4 regions of the Yersinia mollaretii ATCC 43969 genome follow, and region 2 is predicted to be linked to each of the others. Evidence: predicted binding sites of a transcription regulator. Region 2 holds the regulator's gene; each other region holds the start of a gene.

Region 1 (5,313 bases), 1.2 Mb from region 2:
TTGCGTAAATTCGATATGGCACAAAATAGAGGCCACACGCACATACTCAATAACCTCTTCCAAGGATTGGGCCAGCTCTTCCTGATCTTCATCTTCGTCATAGCCTAACTGAGCGATATTACGCAGATCGTCGATAGCTTCACCCACTTCCCCTTTCACTTGCGCCAATTTCGGTTGCAGCATCCCAAGCCCTAGTAGGAAATGGTTCACCCAACCGGATAATGCATCAGCGCGCTCAAATACCGTAATCTCTTCCCCTTCAGGGATCAGCAACTGAAACATAAAACCTTCATTTTCCAGTGCATCTTGTGTTGCTTGATGTAACTGCTGTAACTGCAAACCTAGGGTTTGCGGGAAGGCAACACCGTCGTTGGTCAGGTCATGCACCATCACGCGCCAACCCTCGTCTTTGCTGCCACCGCAGAGCATGCCGCTGATCAGGCCATGCATTTCAGCGGGGGTTAATGCCACTGCTTGCTGGTTCAATGCCAGAGCAACGGATTGATAAGTGGGTAATGTATTCTCTATAGACATGCGTATTGGTCATCGTTGGCTGGATAAGTTCATGTTATGCTACCATCAAGCTCAGTCCCTATACCAGAAACGCAATGCCATATGCCCTATAGATTTCGAGATGTGGGAAGGTGGCAAACGAGAGCAGCCAACACAACGGCAACTTGAAAGATGGCGGGTATAAAGGGGTTGTATCTTGGTAAACAGGAATATATAGTGACGCCCGCTTTGCAACCACGAGCAATTTGCCTTTGGTTTTCAAGGCTGGCGCGAAAATTAGTCAGGAAGGTGGCATGTCTGCACAACCGGTAGATATTCAAATTTTTGGTCGCTCGTTAAGAGTTAACTGTCCGCCAGAACAACAAGACGCGTTGAATATGGCTGCAGAAGATCTTAACCAACGGTTGCAAGATCTTAAAGTTCGCACTAGAGTCACGAATACTGAGCAGTTAGTTTTTATCGCGGCATTGAACGTCTGTCACGAATTAGCTCAGGAGAGGTTGAAAACCCGTGACTATGCATCCAATATGGAGCAACGTATTCGGATGTTACAACAGACCATTGAACAGGCGCTGCTTGAACAAGGTCGCATCTCTGAACGTCAAGATGCACAGTTTGAATAAATCTCTGTTGAATGATAGATTCAATAGCGAGTAAAGAATTTCTCTGAGGTGTTTGCCAGCGGGCCAGTCCCCTGAGCCGATATTTAATACCAACAGAATGTAGTGCCTCCGTAACTGGTGCGCATGCTCGGTCCGCCGAGAAGCCTTAAGGTTGCGACGCTGCGTTCACCTTGAACCATGGGTTCAAGGGTTACAGCCTGCGGCGGCATCTCGGAGATCCCTTTCTTATCGGGTAACTGATATTTTGAGTTATCACGTTCGTTTTGACAGAAGCTATTTTCCACGCCTTTAAGTCAATCACATGCCTTTGAATCCACAACACGCCCTTGAGCGGCAAAATATTCGCAAAGAGATTCGTGAGCGTCGACGTCTTTTAACGCCTGAGCAACAGCAGCGCGCAGCCAATTTGGCCGCCACTCATCTCGCTACACATAATAAAATTCAGCAGGCCAACACCGTCGCGATATTTCTCTCCTTTGATGGCGAACTGGATACTGCTCCTATCATTGCGTTGTTGTGGCAACAGCAAAAACAGGTTTACCTGCCTGTTCTCCACCCTTTCAGCCCCGGCAATCTATTATTTCTCCGCTATCGTCCCGATAGCCAGCTCATCCGTAATCGCTTGAAAATTCTGGAACCCCAGCTTGATCTCCGTGAAGTTCTCCCCCTCAATCAACTGGATGTGGTGATTACCCCCTTGGTGGCCTTTGATTGCCATGGTCAGCGCTTAGGTATGGGGGGCGGCTTTTATGACCGCACACTGCAACACTGGCAGCAAGGTGGCCCCTATCCCATCGGACTGGCCCATGATTGCCAACGCGTCGAGCATTTACCGAGTGAATATTGGGATGTGCCTCTGCCCGAGATTGTGACCCCCGAGAAAGTGTGGCGCTGGTGAGGTAGGGCTTTCAACATAAAAAAACACCCGAAATCTTATACAAAGCGGGTGTTTAGTCATATCAGTACAACATTTATCTATATTCAAAGTCATTGACGATGCAGCTAGGCAGCAAACGAACGAGTCCCGATGAGCTTACTCAAGTAAGTGATTCGGGTAAGCGAGAGCCGCTAACAACGCTGCATCGTCAAGGACGAAGAATATATTAGTAGAGCAAGCGAGCGCGGATGGTCCCTGGAATCGACTTCATTGCCTGCAATGCTTTATCTGCATTATCTGGATCATCGGTTTCAACGTCGATCACGACGTAACCGATTTCAGCGCTGGTTTGCAAATACTGCGCGGCGATGTTGACGTTCTGCTCAGCAAAAATTTTGTTAATACTGGTCAGAATACCGGGGCGATTCTCATGGATATGCAGCAGACGGCGAGTATTATCACCATGGGCTGGCAGAGAAACTTCCGGGAAGTTAACCGCTGACAGCGTAGAGCCGTTATCGGAGTACTTCGCCAGTTTACCGGCCACTTCATCACCGATATTTTCCTGCGCTTCCTGAGTCGAACCACCGATATGTGGAGTCAATAACACATTATCAAATTCGCACAATGGTGAATTGAACGGGTCTTTATTGGTGGCTGGCTCTTCCGGGAAGACGTCGATTGCCGCCCCTGCCAGATGATTGCTCGCCAAAGCCTCACACAGGGCCGGGATATCAACCACAGTACCGCGTGAGGCGTTAATCAGCATCGCGCCGGGCTTCATCAGGGCCAACTGCTCAGGACCAATCATGTTTTTGGTGGAGTGATTTTCCGGTACGTGCAGACTAATCACATCACTCATATTCAGTAAATCAGACAGGTGGCGAACCTGTTGTGCATTCCCCAACGACAGCTTATTTTCGATATCGTAGAAGAACACTTTCATGCCGACACTTTCAGCCAGAATACCCAGCTGTGTACCGATATGACCATAACCGATGATACCCAGTTTCTTGCCACGGGCTTCATAGGAGCCGACGGCCAGCTTGTTCCACTCGCCACGATGTGCTTTGGCGTTAGCCGATGGAATGCCCCGGAACATCAGCAGTAACTCGCCCAGCACCATTTCGGCCACCGAACGGGTATTGGAGAAAGGCGCATTGAATACCGGCACACCGCGCTTAGTGGCCGCCTTTAAATCAACCTGATTGGTACCGATACAGAAACAACCTACCGCAACCAATTTTTCTGCTGCGGCAAAAACTTCTTCGGACAGATGCGTGCGCGATCGAATTCCGACGAAGTGGGCATCACGAATAGACTCTTTCAGTGATTCGGTGTCTAAGGCACCTTTATGGTATTCAATATTGCTATATCCGGCTGCACGCAGATTATCAACTGTGCTCTGGTGCACCCCTTCCACTAACAGAAACTTAATTCTGTCTTTCTCCAGTGATACTTTTGCCATGTCCCCGACCCTATTTTCAGACTTCAGATGTGGCTGCCGCTATCGAATGAATCCGGTCAGCACCCTGTCAACATAACAAATATTACGCGGGCAGCAATACAAACGATTGCCTGTCTATCAGCATAACCATCAGCACAAATGTTAATTTATGGAATAAAAAACTGGCGGCGAGAGGGTTAATGGCAGGTTAATAAATTGAAATGACGAAATGTGATATATATCACCAAATTTAACGTTTTTAAGAAAAGATATTTAAAGGCGAAAATTATCAGGGTGAAGTCAATAAACCACACCCTGAATAAGGTTTAGCCGATTATTTGACGATCGTCTTCACACCCTCAGCGGTACCAATCAGTGCCACATCAGCACCACGGTTAGCAAATAATCCAACCGTAACCACACCCGCAATCCCATTGATTTTATTCTCTAATGCAATGGCATCCAAAATCGTCAGATTATGCACATCCAAAATCACGTTGCCGTTATCAGTCAGCACATTTTGGCGGTACTCAGGTAATCCACCCAGCTTAACCAACTCGCGGGCCACGTAAGAGCGGGCCATCGGGATCACTTCGACGGGCAGCGGGAACTTACCCAGTACATCAACCTGCTTGGTCGCATCGGCGATGCAGATAAACTGGCGGGCGATGGCCGCAATGATTTTTTCGCGGGTCAAGGCCGCACCGCCGCCTTTGATCATCTGCATATGGCCGTTAATTTCATCCGCGCCATCAACATAGATATCCAGTACATCCACTTCGTTGCAATCAAAGACATGAATACCGTAACTTTTCAGTTTAGCGGTAGAGGCGTCAGAGCTGGAAACCGCCCCTTCGATTTGATCTTTGATGGAGCCGAGGGCATCAATAAAGTGTGCTGCGGTTGAGCCAGTGCCGACGCCGACGATAGTGCCGGGTTTGACATAATCTAATGCTGCCCAGCCCACTGCTTTTTTAAGTTCATCCTGAGTCATGGTGAGTTCACTGCCTATGCTATGAAAAAACTGTACCCATTATAGAACATGCGCAGAATAAAACGTCTCGATAAAGCGGGCTTATGACGCGGTTAATTCTAGCTGGATCACAGTTATACCGGTTTATTTATGGCTGGCACTTTAGTATTCAGCCAAAGCAAAATGACCAAAATGTAGCGACGAAATGTGGCATAGTGCGGTATCGACTTAATATTTGGAGAGATGACTCCGATGAAACGCCCAGACTACCGTACGCTACAAGCGCTGGACGCGGTGATCCGTGAACGCGGTTTTGAACGCGCGGCACAAAAACTCTGCATCACCCAATCGGCGGTATCTCAACGCATTAAGCAGTTGGAGAACTTGTTCGGTCAGCCGCTGTTAGTGCGCACTGTGCCCCCTCGTCCTACAGAGCAAGGGCAGAAGTTGCTCGCGTTGCTGCATCAAGTTGAGTTGCTGGAAGAGGAGTGGCTCGGCAATGATAATGGGGTGGATACGCCGCTACTGCTCTCTTTGGCGGTCAACGCCGACAGTCTGGCGACTTGGCTGTTACCGGCATTGAAACCGGTGCTGGCAGACTCTCCTATCCGGCTTAATTTGCAGGTTGAAGATGAAACCCGGACGCAGGAGCGGTTACGCCGTGGTGAAGTAGTGGGGGCGGTCAGTATCCAGCCACAGCCGCTGCCGAGCTGCTTGGTCGATCAACTTGGCGCACTGGATTATCTGTTTGTGGCCTCCAAACCCTTCGCTGAACGCTACTTCCCTAATGGCGTGACCCGCTCGGCCTTGCTGAAAGCCCCCGCAGTCGCCTTTGACCATTTGGATGATATGCATCAGGCGTTTTTACAGCAGAATTTTG
Region 2 (5,313 bases):
GCTACATGCGGCGAATATCATCACATTGCCGCTAAATACCGGAGATTTTAGCAACTGCCAGAAACTGATCGCCGTCTTATGTTGGTCGGCCTTATCGGTCACGGATTTTTTCCGCTCTTTCAGCCGTGCGGTTGGAATCAGTAGCAGCAGTGTGATGACCAGTAGGACGACAAAGATTGAGCGCCAGCTGAAGTGGTTTAACAGCCAGGCACCCAGCAGGGGGGCGAGCGCCGGAGAGAGCGCAACCAATGGCATAATGGTGGCAAAGACACGATTGGCTTTACCGTCACGATAGCGATCCACCACCAAGGCTTGCCAGCTCACGGCCGCAGAACAGACCCCCACCGCCTGAATAAAGCGCAGGATCAATAGTTGCGTGGCCGTTTCCACCCACAGAATCCCCAAACAGCCGAGGGCAAATAACCCCAGTCCGGCTAACAGCACCGGCTTACGGCCTAATTTATCAGATACCGGCCCCCAGATAAGCTGGGCGATAGCAAAACCCGCGAGAAAAATGCTCAAGCTAGCACTGATGGATCCAGCGGAGGTTTGCAGTTCTTGTTGCATGGCCCCAAAGGCGGGTAAATACATGTCGGTGGCCAGATAACCCAACATGCTTAAACCAGCCAGATAGAACATGAAGCTAGGTGTCGTTTTCATTCTTTATTATTCTCTATTTGAAAATGTGCAGGCGCTGCTGTTGTAAATAGATTGTTGCAGGCAATTTGTGGCGGAGGGCATTCTATCCGGTGAGTGATTCTGTTGTGAAACGGTAATATTTGCGCCATGCTGTCAAAATATTTGATAGCTAAGTGATTAAGCTGAAGGGGCAGAAAATAATGTGGTCCGAATACTCACTGGATGTGGTTGACGCAGTGGCGCGTACCGGTAGCTTCAGTGCTGCTGCACAAGAATTGCACCGTGTGCCATCGGCGATAAGTTATACCGTGCGCCAACTTGAAGAGTGGCTGGCAGTGCCGCTGTTTGAACGACGTCATCGTGACGTAGAATTAACCGCCGCAGGTCTGGTTTTTATCAAAGAAGCACGTGATGTCATCAAAAAAATGAATGGCACCCGTCGTCAATGTCAACAAGTGGCGAATGGTTGGCGGGGGGAATTAACTATCGTGATAGATAAAATCGTCAAGCCCCAGCGCAGTCGCCGCTTAGTATTGGATTTTTATCGACATTTTCCTGATATCGAATTACGAGTACGTTATGAAGTATTCAATGGTGTCTGGGATGCATTGGTCGATGGACAGGCAGAAATGGCCATCGGTGCTACTCGCGCAGTGCCTGTTGGGGGGCGGTTTGTTTTTCGTGATATGGGATTTTTAAGCTGGCAGTGTGTGGTGAGTGTCAAACATCCATTAGCTCAGCTAACCGGGCCGCTGACCGATGATCAGCTCCGCCCTTATCCCTCACTTTGCCTCGAAGATACTGCGCGAAATTTGCCTAAACGAGACACCTGGACGCTAGATAATCAGCAGCGGCTGGTGGTTCCGGATTGGGTGACGGGGATCGACTGCCTGTGTGAGGGGTTATGTGTTGGCATGGTGCCCGCCCATATGGTTTCGCCACTGATTGCGCAGGGGAAACTGGCGGCGCTAAACTTGGCGGAACCGCTGCCGGATAGCCCGTGCTGCCTGACGTGGGAGCAGAATAATCATTCGCCCGCACTGGCTTGGCTGCTTGAGTATTTGGGTGACAGTGTCACGTTAAATGCAGAGTGGATGAAAGATGATACTCTATCATCATCTCGTGACTGATGATGATGGAGATCACCGCCGATAGCAGCCTGTACTATCGGCGGGAGAGGATTAACGGCGATAATCGCGGAACGGACCATCGGCAACAGAACGTCGTTCGACCAGTTTCGGGTGAACCTCAATGGTCTGGGGATCTTCGCGTTTGCTGACAATGCGGTCGAGCAGCATCGCAAAGGCCGTTTCGCCCAATCGCTCTTTCGGCTGATGAATGGTGGTGAGTGCCGGGGAGAAATAGCGCGCATTACGCACATTATCGTACCCGATCACCGAAATATCCTGCGGCACTCGCAGGCCCAGCTCATCGGCTGCGCATATTGCGCCCATCGCCATAATATCCCCGCCACAGAACACGGCGGTCGGGCGATGTTTCTGTGTCAGAATTTGATGCATGGCTTTATAACCCGATTCCGGTTCAAAATCGCCCTGAACCACCCATTCATCACGCACCGTGATATTGGCCTCCTCCAGTGCTTTAAGGAAGCCCTGATGGCGACCACCGCCGGTATTGCGGGATAACTGACCGGGGATCGCGCCTATATCACGATGACCGCGTTCAATCAGATAACGGCCAGCCAAATAGCCGCCTTCAAAGGCATTATCAATAATAGAATCAGTAAAATCGCCACGTGCCGTTCCCCAATCCATCACCACCATCGGGATATTGCGATAATCTTCGAGCATCCCCAGCAGTTGCTCGGGATATTCTGAACACATGACTAACAGCCCATCAACACGCTTTTGTGCCAACATCGCCAGATAGGCTTTCTGCTTATCCAGATTATTATGAGAGTTACATAAAATCAGCGTGTAACCCTTGCTATAACAGCTGTTTTCAACCGCTTCGATCACTTCGGCAAAATAGGGCGCTTCGCTGGATGTTGCCAATAAGCCAATGGATTTGGTGTGGTTAACTTTCAAACTGCGGGCCACAGCACTGGGCGAATAATGCAGCTCTTTAATGGCTGCCCACACGGCAGCCTTGGTATTTTCGGCGACGAAACGAGTTTTGTTAATCACATGCGAAACGGTGGTGGTGGACACACCCGCGTGTTTGGCCACATCTTTAATCGTTGCCATAAAAAAATGACTCCTAAGCTTACCTGTTACCGTCGGTAAGTATGATGTTAATCGTTTGCCTGCAGACTCGAAAACACTCAGACAGATGCATATTATTGGGCTGGAAAATGGAATCAGCGGCTTGTCTGAGAGTATTTATTGGACGTTATTAGTCGGTATGCAGTTATGAACTGCGAATTTTGTCTGATCTGGAGTCAAAGTGGAAGAGGTATTCAAAGTTATAAAGTGCGTAATGAGCACAAGATTTTTTTTCTGAATTGTGGGAAGATAATTTAACACAGTAACTTTGTGTCTTTTTCCTACTACAAACTGACCGGCTAAGGAGTTTTTATGGATACCAATCTGAAAATGTCGCTGATTACGACTGTTGGTGCGCTGGCGATGATTATTGCCTTTAGCTTCGTGGCGGTAATGAATTAATTAAGCCGCTTGCCGGTAAAATTATTAAGTAGGGCGGTTTACCCGCCCTGAGTTATTTCTGCTGATGTGCTAACACACCGCCTATCATTTATTGCCTTATCAGGCTAGATTCTTCTCAACGAATGACCAGTTAACCAGCGCCCAGAAATTCTCCAGATATTTTGGCCGCGCATTACGGTAATCAATATAATAAGCGTGCTCCCACACATCGACGGTCAGCAATGGCTTATCATTTGTGGTCAGAGGGGTTGCTGCATTAGAAGTACTGACAATCGCCAGCGTGCCATCTGCTTTTTTAACCAGCCAAGTCCAGCCTGCGCCAAAATTTTTCACTGCGGCATCGGTAAACTGCGCTTTAAACTCTGCAAATGAACCGAATGACTGATTAATGGCGTCGGCCACTTTACCCGTCGGCTCACCACCGCCATTTGGCGACAGGCAGTGCCAGTAGAAAGTGTGGTTCCAAACTTGGGCCGCATTGTTGAAGATGCCACCGCTGGAGGTTTTTACGATCTCTTCCAGTGTCTTGCCCGCAAACTCAGTCTCTTTAATCAGACTATTGAGATTAACCACATAGGTATTGTGGTGTTTTCCGTGGTGGTATTCCAGCGTTTCAGCTGAGATGTGGGGTTCCAGCGCATTTTGCGCATAAGGTAATGCCGGTAATTCAAAAGACATAGCTCTCTCCTTTCGGGGTTGCTCAGGGTGTTTGCTCCTCAAATCCCATCAATAGCCGCAGGCCATAATGTGGCGAAGAGCGGGTAAAGCATAATTGTTGTATTTTTGTTGTGGGTATTAATCTTAACAACTTTCGACAGGAATGACATTGAAAACCATAGGGTTAGAAAGGGGATTGAATGCAAACTCTTCAGGAGTCGTCACTGAGATAGGGGGAGTAAGGAAACACACACCCGACAGCGCCGCCGGATGTGTGTTGAAGGATTAGCGGATAGTTTTTGGTGTGACCACGCGACGTGCGCCCACATAATGATCTTGCCAGTAGTCGTTATCCAGCATACTAATACGGATCTCTTCGCCGGTGCGTGGAGACTGAATAAATTTGCCGTTGCCTAAATAAACGCCGACATGATCGGCAACGCCGCGATTAGCAATATTAAAGAACACCAGATCACCACTCTCTAATTCAGCCCGTTTGACTGGCGCGGCATCACGCAAGTGATACATCTCATTAGCGGTGCGCGGCATTTTTATTCTGATCACATCTTTATAGGCGTAATAAATCAGTCCGCTGCAATCAAAACCGGTATTTGGTGAGGTGCCACCCCAGCGATAAGGCTTACCGACTTGTTTCATCAGTTTACTCATTGCGGTTTGTTTGGCGTGTTGATAGCGCTTTTTATGGGCAGGGCTGAGCTTAATTTTATTATTGGCGACGAGTTCGGTGCTCGCTTTGCCTTGAGTTTTATTTCGATGCCGACCATAAGCCGCTTTTTGACTCTTTTTGACTGCCGCTGTTGTTTTGTTAGCCGCAGTTTTAATATTCGTCTTTTTGGTACTGCTGGTTTTTTTTGTCGCGGGTTTACTGACTTGTTGCGCTTTCTTCTTAATCGTTTTAGTCGTATTAGCGGCTAATTTCTTTTTATCATTATTGGCCGTTGTTTTATTTGTGGTGGTTTTGCTGGTGGACGTTTTATCGCTGGCTATTTTCGCTTTTTTGGTGCTTTTATCGGCTTTTCGCTTTTTACGATCATCAGGGCTGGCTTGACTGATCTGGCCTTTCTTTTGCTCCGCCGACACCTGTGCCTGCGGCGACGCATGCGCCAGATTTAAGAATAGCTGAGTAAACAGCAGCACAAACAGCGTAAGTATTAAACGCATAATAACGCGACCAACCTTAGCCTTAAGATGAATATGAAGAGTCACAGTATTGCCGAAACTCAGGATATAAAAAAGCGAAGACATACAGTATTCTAATCGATATTGTGAGAAAACGTTAATGGCTTCACAATTGCCGCCTTTTTATGCTTTCAATGGACTTAAATCAACCATCCGTCAACAAGTTATATTGGTCACCCTCCCGCTATTC
Region 3 (5,313 bases), 740 kb from region 2:
GAGGTGAAAGATCGGTTGCGAGAAAATGCGTTTCGTCTCTCAAGCGGCCAGCAGCAGCGCTTGGTGATAGCCAGAGCCATTGCGATCGAGCCGGAAGTGTTGTTGCTGGATGAGCCGACGTCGGCTCTCGACCCTATTTCAACGCTGACCATTGAAGAGCTAATTACCACACTAAAACAGCAATATACCGTGGTGTTGGTGACTCATAACATGCAGCAGGCGGCGCGGGTGTCAGACTATACCGCGTTTATTCATCAGGGGAGTTTGGTGGAGTATAACAATACTGATGCTCTGTTTACTTCGCCCCATCAGCGGCGCACGGAAGATTATATTACCGGGCGTTATGGTTGAGGCCTTTAATTGGGGCCGGATGGCCCCAATACGGCGCTCAATTAAGCACTCTTTATCGATGGCGTTTTATATTTAGCCAAATATTGTGGCTGAAAAATGCACATACGAATAACAGTACGGTATTCACCATTGATAAAGAACTCTTGCTTCAGTTCACCTTCCACTTCAAAACCTAACTTGCTGTAGATATGGATGGCTTTTTTATTCTCTTTATCCACGATCAGATAAAGTTTGTACAAATTCAACACTGAAAAGCCGTATTCCATCGCCAGTTTTGCTGCCGTTCCCGCATGGCCTTTGCCTTGATGGGCTGGGTCAATAATAATCTGAAACTCAGCTCGGCGGTGAATATGGTTAATCTCAACTAACTCGACCAAACCGACTTTGGTGCCCTGACTTTCAATAATAAAGCGGCGTTCGCTCTGGTCGTGAATATGTTTATCGTAGAGATCAGAGAGTTCGACAAATGCCTCGTAAGGCTCCTCGAACCAATAGCGCATCACACTGGCATTGTTATCTAACTGATGGACAAACGGCAGATCATCCCGTTCAAGTGGACGTAAACGGACGCTGCTGGTGGTAGACATACTTATTCCTCATGTTGCGACAGCGGTTGCTGCCATAAAAATTATACTCTTAGCATAAGGTGTAAGCACGAGAGAATTAAAAAAGGCGCTCGCCATAAAATGGTAGCGCCTTTCGCCAATATCTATTTAACAAGCAAAGTATCTATTTAACGGCCATTTTTATTCAGCGGCATGTCCCTGTGCGGGCAAGCGCTCACCATCCAGCCAAGCCGCATTATCATGCATGGTCAGACGGCCATCAGTAAACCAACCCACCACCAGTGGATAGATGCTGTGCTCCTGAGTTTGCACTCTCTCGACGACATCCTCTTCGGTATCATCACTAAAAATAGGGACTTTAGCTTGCAGAATCACTGGGCCGCCATCCAGCTCCTCAGTCACAAAATGGACAGAGGTGCCGTGCTCCTGATCGCCGTTTTCCAGTGCCTGACGGTGTGTGTGCAGACCAGGGTATTTTGGCAGCAGAGAGGGGTGGATATTTAACATCCGCCCAGCATAGTGCTGGACAAACGCCGGGCTGAGAATGCGCATATAACCCGCCAGTACCAGCAAATCCGGCTGATATTGGTCGATAGCTTGGGCTAATGCCGCATCAAAACTGGTGCGGTCAGTAAAGGCTTTGGCATCCAGAGCATGATGTGAAATGCCTGCCAATTCAGCCCGTTCCAGCCCATAAGCCTCAGGATTATTGCTGAATACCGCGCTAATCTGACCTGAAATCCGCCCTTGCTGCTGGGCGTCGATCAGGGCTTGTAGGTTGCTTCCTTGGCCTGAGACTAAAACAACGATTCTCTTCATATACCCTTCGTTCTTGAAGTTGCAGGGGTGTTAGCTGCGCTCACGAACCCGAATCACTTACGGGCCGTTAGCCTTGCTTATAAATAAGCTCATCGGGATGCGTTCACTTGTCGCCTACCTGCAACTCCAATAACCTTGGGTATAGGCGTCAATGTTGACATTAAAAAATAGCGATATATCTAAAATAATACTATGGATTAATAATAACTTGTTCAGCGCCTTCAGCGGCGGCGGCGATCACACCGATTTTCCACGCTTTTTCGCCAGATGCGGTCAGCAACTCAACCGCTTTATCCGCCAGTTCCGCAGGGAGAGCAACCACCATGCCGACACCACAGTTAAAGGTGCGGTACATTTCGTGGCGGCTCACATTCCCGGCTTGCTGCAACCAGCTAAATACTGCCGGCCACTGCCAGCTCGCTTCATCGATAACCGCTTGAGTGCCTTGCGGTAATACGCGAGGGATATTCTCCCAGAAGCCGCCGCCGGTCAGGTGAGCAATCGCATGAATATCCAGTTGTTCAATCAGACTCAGAATCGATTTTACGTAGATTTTGGTCGGTTCCAGCAAATGATCGGCCAGCGATTTGCCTTCCAACTGGGTCTGTTCTGGGTTGGTGTTACTGACTTCCAGAATTTTGCGCACCAGAGAATAGCCATTGGAGTGTGGGCCGCTGGCACCTAAGGCCACCAGAACATCACCCGGCGTCACTTTGGTGCCATCGATGATTTCAGATTTTTCGACCACACCAACACAGAAGCCAGCCACGTCATAATCTTCGCCGTGGTACATGCCCGGCATTTCGGCAGTTTCGCCGCCGACCAGCGCACAACCTGACTGTTTGCACCCTTCGGCGATACCGGTAATCACACTGGCGGCGGTATCCACATCCAGTTTACCGGTGGCGAAGTAGTCGAGGAAGAACAGGGGTTCTGCACCTTGTACCACCAGATCGTTGACACACATGGCCACTAAATCGATACCGATGGTATCGTGGCGTTTCAGGTCCATCGCCAGACGCAGCTTGGTGCCCACGCCATCGGTACCTGAAACTAAAATAGGTTCACGGTATTTTTGCGGTAAAGCGCACAGGGCACCGAAGCCGCCCAATCCACCCATGACCTCTGGGCGACGGGTCTGTTTAACCACACCTTTTATGCGATCAACAAGGTCATTGCCGGCATCAATATCTACACCTGCGTCTTTATAGCTGAGAGAGGTTTTGTTGGTCACTGCGAGGTCCCCACGGCGGTTGGCGGTTTAAAGAAAACGCGACAATTCTAACAGCGCAGGCAAACGTTTGCGAGTGGCTTGTGACATCACGCTGATTTTTAGCTTTCTTGACTTAATAATGATTTTCTATTGATCTGAATCAGGCTATTCATTGTGGCGTTCAAAAAAAAAGGCGGTATAATCTCGCGATTTTTTTGGCCGCCAGTCGCCTAACCAGGAGAAAAATAATGAAGATCGTTGAGGTGAAACACCCGCTAGTAAAACATAAACTTGGTTTGATGCGTGAAAATGATATCAGTACGAAGCGTTTTCGCGAGTTAGCGTCTGAAGTGGGGAGTTTACTGACTTACGTGGCAACCGCCGATCTGGAAACTGAAAAAGTGACCATCGAGGGTTGGAACGGGCCGGTTGAAGTAGAACAGATTAAAGGTAAAAAAATCACTGTGGTGCCGATTCTGCGTGCCGGTTTGGGCATGATGGAAGGGGTGTTAGAGAATGTACCGAGCGCCCGCATCAGCGTGGTCGGTGTCTATCGTGATGAAGAGACGCTAAAGCCAGTTCCTTACTTCCAGAAATTGGTTTCAAATATCAATGAGCGCATGGCGTTGGTGGTTGACCCGATGCTAGCCACCGGTGGTTCGATGATTGCGACCATTGACCTGCTGAAGAAAGCGGGCTGCCAGAGCATTAAAGTCTTGGTCTTGGTTGCGGCACCGGAAGGCATCAAAGCATTGGAAGCCGCCCATCCAGATGTTGAGCTATACACCGCCTCTATCGATCAGGGCTTGAACGAACAGGGTTACATCATCCCAGGGTTGGGTGATGCCGGTGATAAGATTTTCGGAACGAAGTAACCTTCAGATAGCCGACTCGATAGTCGGCTTTTTTTTGAATAATTTTTAGCATAAATCACACCATTGAAGAGGATAGAAGAATGAGCCGTCGCACCATTGGCGTCAGCGAGCGCCCACCGCTGCTCCAGACGATCCCCCTGAGTTTTCAACATTTGTTCGCCATGTTCGGTGCCACCGTTTTAGTTCCTATCCTGTTTAAAATTAACCCGGCCACGGTGCTGCTGTTCAACGGCATCGGCACCTTGCTCTATCTGTTCATCTGTAAGGGCAAAATTCCGGCTTATCTGGGGTCAAGTTTTGCATTTATCTCACCAGTGTTACTGTTGTTGCCATTAGGGTACGAAGTCGCGCTGGGGGGCTTTATCATGTGCGGCGTGCTGTTCTGTCTGGTGGCGCTGATTGTGAAAAAAGCCGGGACGGGCTGGTTGGATGTGATATTCCCGCCAGCGGCGATGGGGGCGATTGTTGCTGTTATCGGCCTTGAGTTAGCCGGGGTTGCTGCCGGCATGGCGGGGCTGCTGCCCGCACAAGGGGTGACGGTAGATTCAACCACTATCATTATATCAATGGTGACCTTAGGGGTGACCATCTTGGGTTCGGTGCTGTTCCGTGGCTTCTTCGCCATCATCCCTATTCTGATTGGGGTATTGGTCGGTTATGCTCTGTCATTCGTGATGGGTGTGGTTGATTTAACGCCGATTAGCGAAGCCCATTGGTTTGCTTTGCCGACCTTCTATACCCCACGTTTTGAGTGGTTCGCCATCCTGACCATCTTGCCTGCGGCACTGGTGGTGATTGCCGAGCATATCGGGCATCTGGTGGTGACGGCCAACATTGTGAAAAAAGATTTAATTCGCGACCCCGGTCTGCATCGTTCGATGTTCGCCAACGGTATTTCTACTGTCATCTCTGGTTTCTTCGGCTCCACGCCAAATACCACTTATGGCGAAAATATCGGCGTGATGGCGATCACCCGTGTTTACAGCACTTGGGTCATCGGTGGTGCGGCGATTCTGGCGATTATGCTCTCTTGTGTCGGTAAACTTGCGGCCGCCATTCAAGCGGTTCCTGTTCCCGTGATGGGCGGTGTTTCACTGCTGTTGTACGGCGTGATTGCGGCATCAGGCATCCGAGTGTTGATCGAGTCAAAAGTGGACTATAACAAGGCACAAAACCTGATCTTAACCTCGGTTATCTTGATCATCGGGGTGAGTGGCGCAAAAGTGAACATTGGCGCGACTGAGCTTAAAGGCATGGCGCTGGCGACCGTGGTTGGCATCGGCCTAAGCCTGCTGTTCAAAGTGATCAGCTTATTCCGCGCAGAAGAAGAGATTCTTGATGCGGCGGAAGATAAGTCTGCTCAATAAAAAGTGAAATCTGGCCGAGCCGCGGTTATCTGCGGTTCGCCTATCTCGGTTCGGCCATTTTTTAACCCCAGATCAGGTTTTTATGCTGTTGTCACTTTTTGTGTTAAGCTTTCCCTGTTTTC
Region 4 (5,313 bases), 890 kb from region 2:
GCCACGGGGGCGCGTTCGCCCAGCGACATCGCCTCGCCATAGTAGCTATCAAGGCTAGCACTGGTGACGGCGCAGTCAGCCACCGGGATCTGCCACGGGCCGACCATCTGGTCACGAGTGACCATGCCAGTGACGGTGCGGTCGCCAATGGTGATCAGGAAGGTTTTCTCTGCCACCGCAGGCAGGTGCATGACCCGTTTTACCGCATCGGCAATGGTGATATCCGCGCGTTGCAGCGCTTCACCTTTGGCCTGCAAGGTTTTGACGTCACGCAGCATTTTCGGCGTTTTACCCAGCAGCACATCCAGCGGCATATCAATGGGTTGATTATCGAAATGGCGGTCATTGAGGGTGAGATGTAACTCTTCAGTGGCTTCACCAATCACCGCGTAAGGGGCGCGTTCCCGGCGGCAAATCTGGTCAAACTGAGCCATCTGCGCGGGGGCGATCGCCATGACATAACGTTCCTGAGATTCGTTACACCACACTTCCAGCGGGCTCATGCCCGGCTCATCGTTCAAAATGTCACGCAGTTCAAAACGGCCACCCCGGCCGCCATCGCTGACCAGCTCTGGCATGGCGTTGGATAGACCGCCCGCGCCGACGTCATGGATAAACAGAATAGGGTTGTGGTCACCTAACTGCCAGCAGCGGTCAATCACTTCCTGACAGCGGCGTTCCATTTCTGGGTTATCGCGCTGTACCGAGGCAAAATCGAGATCCGCATCAGACTGACCGGAGGCCATAGAGGAAGCTGCACCGCCGCCCAGACCGATATTCATTGCCGGGCCGCCAAGTACCACCAGCTTAGCGCCGACAGTGATTTCGCCTTTTTGCACGTGATCCGCGCGGATATTACCAATCCCGCCCGCCAACATGATCGGCTTATGGTAGCCCCGTAGCTCAGTGCCGTTATGGCTGTTAACCCGCTCTTCATAGGTGCGGAAGTAGCCCAGCAGTGCTGGACGACCAAATTCGTTATTAAATGCGGCACCGCCCAAGGGGCCTTCAGTCATGATATCCAGCGCGGTGACGATCCGGTCTGGCTTGCCGAAATTCTCTTCCCATGGCTGTTCGAAGCCAGGAATTCGCAAGTTAGAGACGGAGAAGCCCACCAAACCCGCTTTCGGTTTCGCGCCACGCCCAGTGGCACCCTCATCACGGATTTCTCCGCCGGAGCCAGTCGCCGCCCCCGGCCATGGCGAAATTGCCGTCGGGTGGTTGTGGGTTTCCACTTTCATCAGAATATGGGCTTCTTCCTGATGGTAGCCATAAACGCCATTATCTGGTGCAGCAAAGAAGCGCCCGACCTGAGAACCTTCCATCACCGCTGCATTGTCTTTATAAGCAGACAGCACGTAATCCGGCGTGTGTTCAAAGGTGTTTTTGATCATTTTGAACAGTGTTTTAGGTTGAGCAACACCGTCGATAATCCAATCTGCGTTAAAAATCTTATGGCGGCAGTGCTCAGAGTTTGCCTGAGCAAACATATACAGTTCGATATCCGTCGGGTTGCGCCCAAGCCCAGTAAAGGCGGCCAGCAGATAATCAATTTCATCCGATGCCAGTGCCAGACCCAATTTCGTATTGGCCTGCTCCAGTGCACTGCGGCCCTGCGCCAGAATATCCACCCGTTGTACCGGAGCGGGCTGGTGATGAGAGAAAAGTTGTTCTGCTTGCTGCAAATCGGTGAATACCGTCTCCATCATGCGGTCATGTAGCAGCGCCGACAGTTGTTGCCATTGGCTCTCATTCAGATTCGGGCCTTGAATATAGAAAGCCAAACCCCGCTCCAGACGCAGAACTTGTGGTAATGCACAGTTGTGCGCGATATCAGTGGCTTTGGAAGACCACGGAGAGATGGTTCCCGGTCTTGGGGTCACCAGCAGTAAACGCCCTTTTGGCGCGTGCTCAGGGAGAGAGGGTCCATACTTAAGCAGCCGCTGGAGTCTGGCATGTTCATCAGCACTCAGGGGTGCGCTAACATCGGCAAAGTGAACATATTCGGCGTAGATATCACTCACCGGCAGGTGAGCATCCTGACAACGGGACAGCAGTTTGGTAATACGAAAAGCCGACAAAGCGGGCGAACCACGCAGTATTTCCATAATCTAAGTTTCTCTCGTCTTCGAAGCGACTGGACCAGCACTTCATTGGGCGCAGCATTTATTGGTGCAATGACTGGGGGAAAACGCGCGCCATTATAGTGAATCTAAGCCGCCGACGAAACCGTTTGCGTAGCTATTATTCATAATTGCGTCAGAAACTGCGGTTAAGGTTATCGGCTGCTTACCGCAGAAATAAGCTCGCAATAAAGTTGCACAGTGACGATTTGTTGCGCAAAATGCCACTCCACTGGGGATTTAACCATGTCGATCTTCGCTTCACGACACATAGATAAAGAGCGCTGCCGAGAGATAACTATTTGACGCGCATAAAATTAAATTACTTTGTTATCGCTGTCGTTGCCTTACTTTTGGCCCTCGCGCTGTGGCCCAATATTCCTTGGCGCAATGGTCAGGAGGGGCAACTCGATCGCATAAAAGCCAGTGGTGAACTGCGAGTTAGCACAATTAGTTCACCGCTGATCTACACGCCCGGAAAAGATGGCCCTTCCGGCCTCGACTATGAGCTGGCAAAGCGTTTTGCTGATTATCTGGGGGTCAAGCTGGTCATGACCCCGCGCCATAATATTGACGATCTGTTTGATGCTTTAGATAGCAATGATGCCGATATGCTGGCTGCCGGGCTGATTTATAACCGTGAGCGTCTCAATCGGGCGCGCACTGGCCCTGCCTACTATTCCGTCTCGCAACAGTTGGTCTACCGGGTGGGCACACCGCGACCAAAATCATTCAGTGATCTGAAAGGGCAACTGATCGTCGCCTCCGGTTCAGCTCACATGACCACGCTAAAACAGCTCAAGCAGAGCAAGTATCCCGACCTTAACTGGGGATCGTCCGTTGATCGCTCAGGAAAAGAGTTACTGGAGCAAGTGGCTGACGGCAAACTCGACTATACCCTCGGTGATTCCATCACCATCGCCCTGCTGCAACGCATTCACCCACAGTTGGCGGTCGCCTTTGATGTGACGGATGAAGAGCCCGTGACGTGGTATTTCCGCAAAGGCAGTGATGATAGCCTGTATGCGGCGATGCTCGATTTCTACAGCCAGATGGTGGAGGACGGCAGTTTGGCGCGGCTAGAGGAGAAATATCTCGGCCACGTCGGCAGCTTTGATTATGTCGATACCAAAACCTTCCTGTCCGCCATCGACAATGTGCTGCCCACCTTCCGGCCACTGTTTGAAAAACATGCGGGCGATATCGATTGGAAGTTGTTGGCCGCCATTGCTTATCAGGAATCACACTGGAACCCGCAAGCCACCTCACCGACCGGCGTGCGGGGGTTGATGATGCTCACCCGCGCTACCGCAGATGGTTTAGGGGTCAAAGACCGGGTTGATCCCGAAGAGAGCATCAGAGGCGGCTCTGTTTATTTACAGCGACTGATGCAAAAAGTGCCGGAAACCATCCCCGAAGATGAGCGCATTTGGTTCGCGCTGGCGGCCTACAATATGGGTTATGGTCATATGCTGGATGCACGCCGCCTCACCAAAAACCAGAATGGCAATCCAGACAGTTGGGTTGATGTCAAAATGCGGCTCCCCATGCTGAGCCAAAAACGCTACTACCCAAGCACCACCTATGGCTACGCCCGTGGTCACGAAGCCTATAATTACGTCGAGAACATCCGCCGTTATCAGGTGAGTTTGGTGGGATATTTGCAGGAAAAAGAGAAAAAAGCAGCCCAACATGCCGCGATCGAGGCGGAGTTGGGGAGAGCCTACCCGGTGGTCGCCCCCGGCTGGTCAATCAATAACTAGCCTTCATTCTATATATCAAGCTATCGCGATATCACGCTATCGCGCACGGGTTAATTTTCGTCCAGAGAGTTCCGTTGCGCGATTTTCAATGCCTTCTGCTGCTCCCGCCGCAGGCGAAAAAAGGCACTCAACTGATGGGAACAGGCGTCAGCCAGCACGCCAGCACTGATCTCGACCTGATGATTCATCCCTGGATGGCGTAAAATATCCACCAGCGATCCCGCCGCCCCAGTTTTCAGATCATTCGCACCATACACCAAGCGGCGAATCCGGCTGTGCACCATCGCCCCGGCGCACATCACGCAAGGTTCCAAGGTCACATATAAGGTGGCTTCCAGCAGGCGATAATTCTGCACCGCCTGCCCACCTTGGCGTAGCGCCATGATCTCTGCATGAGCGGTGGGATCATTATCGCGAATGGAGCGATTCCAACCTTCGCCAATCACCTGATTATCCAGCACCAACACGGCACCCACCGGAACTTCACCCTCTTCCTGCGCGCGCAGGGCCAGCGTCATTGCGCGCTGCATCCAGTACTCATCACTGTACTCAGCGGCCGACACACATTCAGAAGATAAATTATTATCAGCAGACACATTAACCTCTCTGGTCCTTTTGCGGCGTGCATTATACACAGCTAACGATAGCCGCTACACCCGTTATCCCCACGATCACCTCGCGAGATACAGATAAAGTAGCTCAATAGAGGATGATCGGTTAATGTTTCGCCTAGATAGAAAACGTATCTGACCGAAAGGATACGCCCTGATATGAGTGTTCTCTGATAATGGAAGCCAGATAAATGAAGCTCAGCAAGAAAAATGCCGCGATTGTGCGCAAAACCCTCAATGGATGGGCCAATGAAGGGGTGATCCCCGAGGAAGAGCATCAGCGCTTAATCAACCACATTGATATTCAGCCTTTTGACTGGCGCAGGCTAGCCGGTTATGCCTTCCTCGCGGCACTGGCGTCACTGGTTATCGCCATTGGCAGCTTAATGGCCGACACTTTCCTGTTGGCTTGGATTAGCCAATTTTTCCGCTTTGATCCGCCGATTCGGGTCATCGTCACCGGGGTTTTAGCCGCCCTTTTTTATGCTTGGGGCTTTCGCCGCCGTCGGCAAGATCCCAGTAAAATCTACAGCAATGAGGCGATATTGTTCCTCGGCGTCATAATGACGGCTGCCGCCATCGGCCAACTCGGTCTCTGGCTGGATAATGGCAGCGGGCGGTACTCCGTGCTATTGCTGCTCGGCACCCTTATCTATGGCGTGGTGGGTTGGTTAGGCCGCTCACCGCTGGTGTGGCTATTTGCCCTACTCTCGCTGGGGAATGCCTTTGGCGCGGAAACCGGCTATGCCTCGGGTTGGGGTGCTTATTGGTTGGGCATGAACTTCCCACTGCGCTTTATCGCCTTTGGCTTGCTGC

The links. The regulator PurR, encoded in region 2, represses purine synthesis genes. The targets are predictions, from matches to a motif close to CANGCAAACGTTTGCNTG.
Positions count from the first base shown of each region.
Region 1: a site for PurR is predicted at 3,577-3,594, ahead of serA (phosphoglycerate dehydrogenase). Genes of this name have one in related genera too.
Region 3: a site for PurR is predicted at 3,027-3,044, ahead of purM (phosphoribosylformylglycinamidine cyclo-ligase). Genes of this name have one in related genera too.
Region 4: a site for PurR is predicted at 2,223-2,240, ahead of purL (phosphoribosylformylglycinamidine synthase). Genes of this name have one in related genera too.

Region 1 covers NZ_CP054043.1:188,051-193,363, forward strand. The annotation lists gene HRD69_RS00840 (YecA/YgfB family protein) at 1-534, opposite strand, end outside; gene zapA (cell division protein ZapA) at 807-1,136, shown strand; RNA gene ssrS (6S RNA) at 1,174-1,357, shown strand; gene HRD69_RS00855 (5-formyltetrahydrofolate cyclo-ligase) at 1,438-2,034, shown strand; gene serA (phosphoglycerate dehydrogenase) at 2,240-3,481, opposite strand; gene rpiA (ribose-5-phosphate isomerase RpiA) at 3,795-4,454, opposite strand; gene HRD69_RS00870 (LysR family transcriptional regulator ArgP) at 4,686-5,313, shown strand, end outside.
Region 2 covers NZ_CP054043.1:3,636,931-3,642,243, reverse strand. The annotation lists gene punC (purine nucleoside transporter PunC) at 1-660, opposite strand, end outside; gene punR (DNA-binding transcriptional activator PunR) at 840-1,769, shown strand; gene purR (HTH-type transcriptional repressor PurR) at 1,821-2,846, opposite strand; gene cydH (cytochrome bd-I oxidase subunit CydH) at 3,177-3,266, shown strand; gene sodB (superoxide dismutase [Fe]) at 3,366-3,944, opposite strand; gene HRD69_RS16230 (C40 family peptidase) at 4,209-5,105, opposite strand.
Region 3 covers NZ_CP054043.1:4,374,341-4,379,653, reverse strand. The annotation lists gene pstB (phosphate ABC transporter ATP-binding protein PstB) at 1-351, shown strand, start outside; gene speG (spermidine N1-acetyltransferase) at 393-938, opposite strand; gene purN (phosphoribosylglycinamide formyltransferase) at 1,098-1,736, opposite strand; gene purM (phosphoribosylformylglycinamidine cyclo-ligase) at 1,927-2,970, opposite strand; gene upp (uracil phosphoribosyltransferase) at 3,198-3,824, shown strand; gene uraA (uracil permease) at 3,905-5,191, shown strand.
Region 4 covers NZ_CP054043.1:4,531,572-4,536,884, forward strand. The annotation lists gene purL (phosphoribosylformylglycinamidine synthase) at 1-2,108, opposite strand, end outside; gene mltF (membrane-bound lytic murein transglycosylase MltF) at 2,426-3,886, shown strand; gene tadA (tRNA adenosine(34) deaminase TadA) at 3,937-4,521, opposite strand; gene HRD69_RS20105 (DUF2157 domain-containing protein) at 4,689-5,313, shown strand, end outside.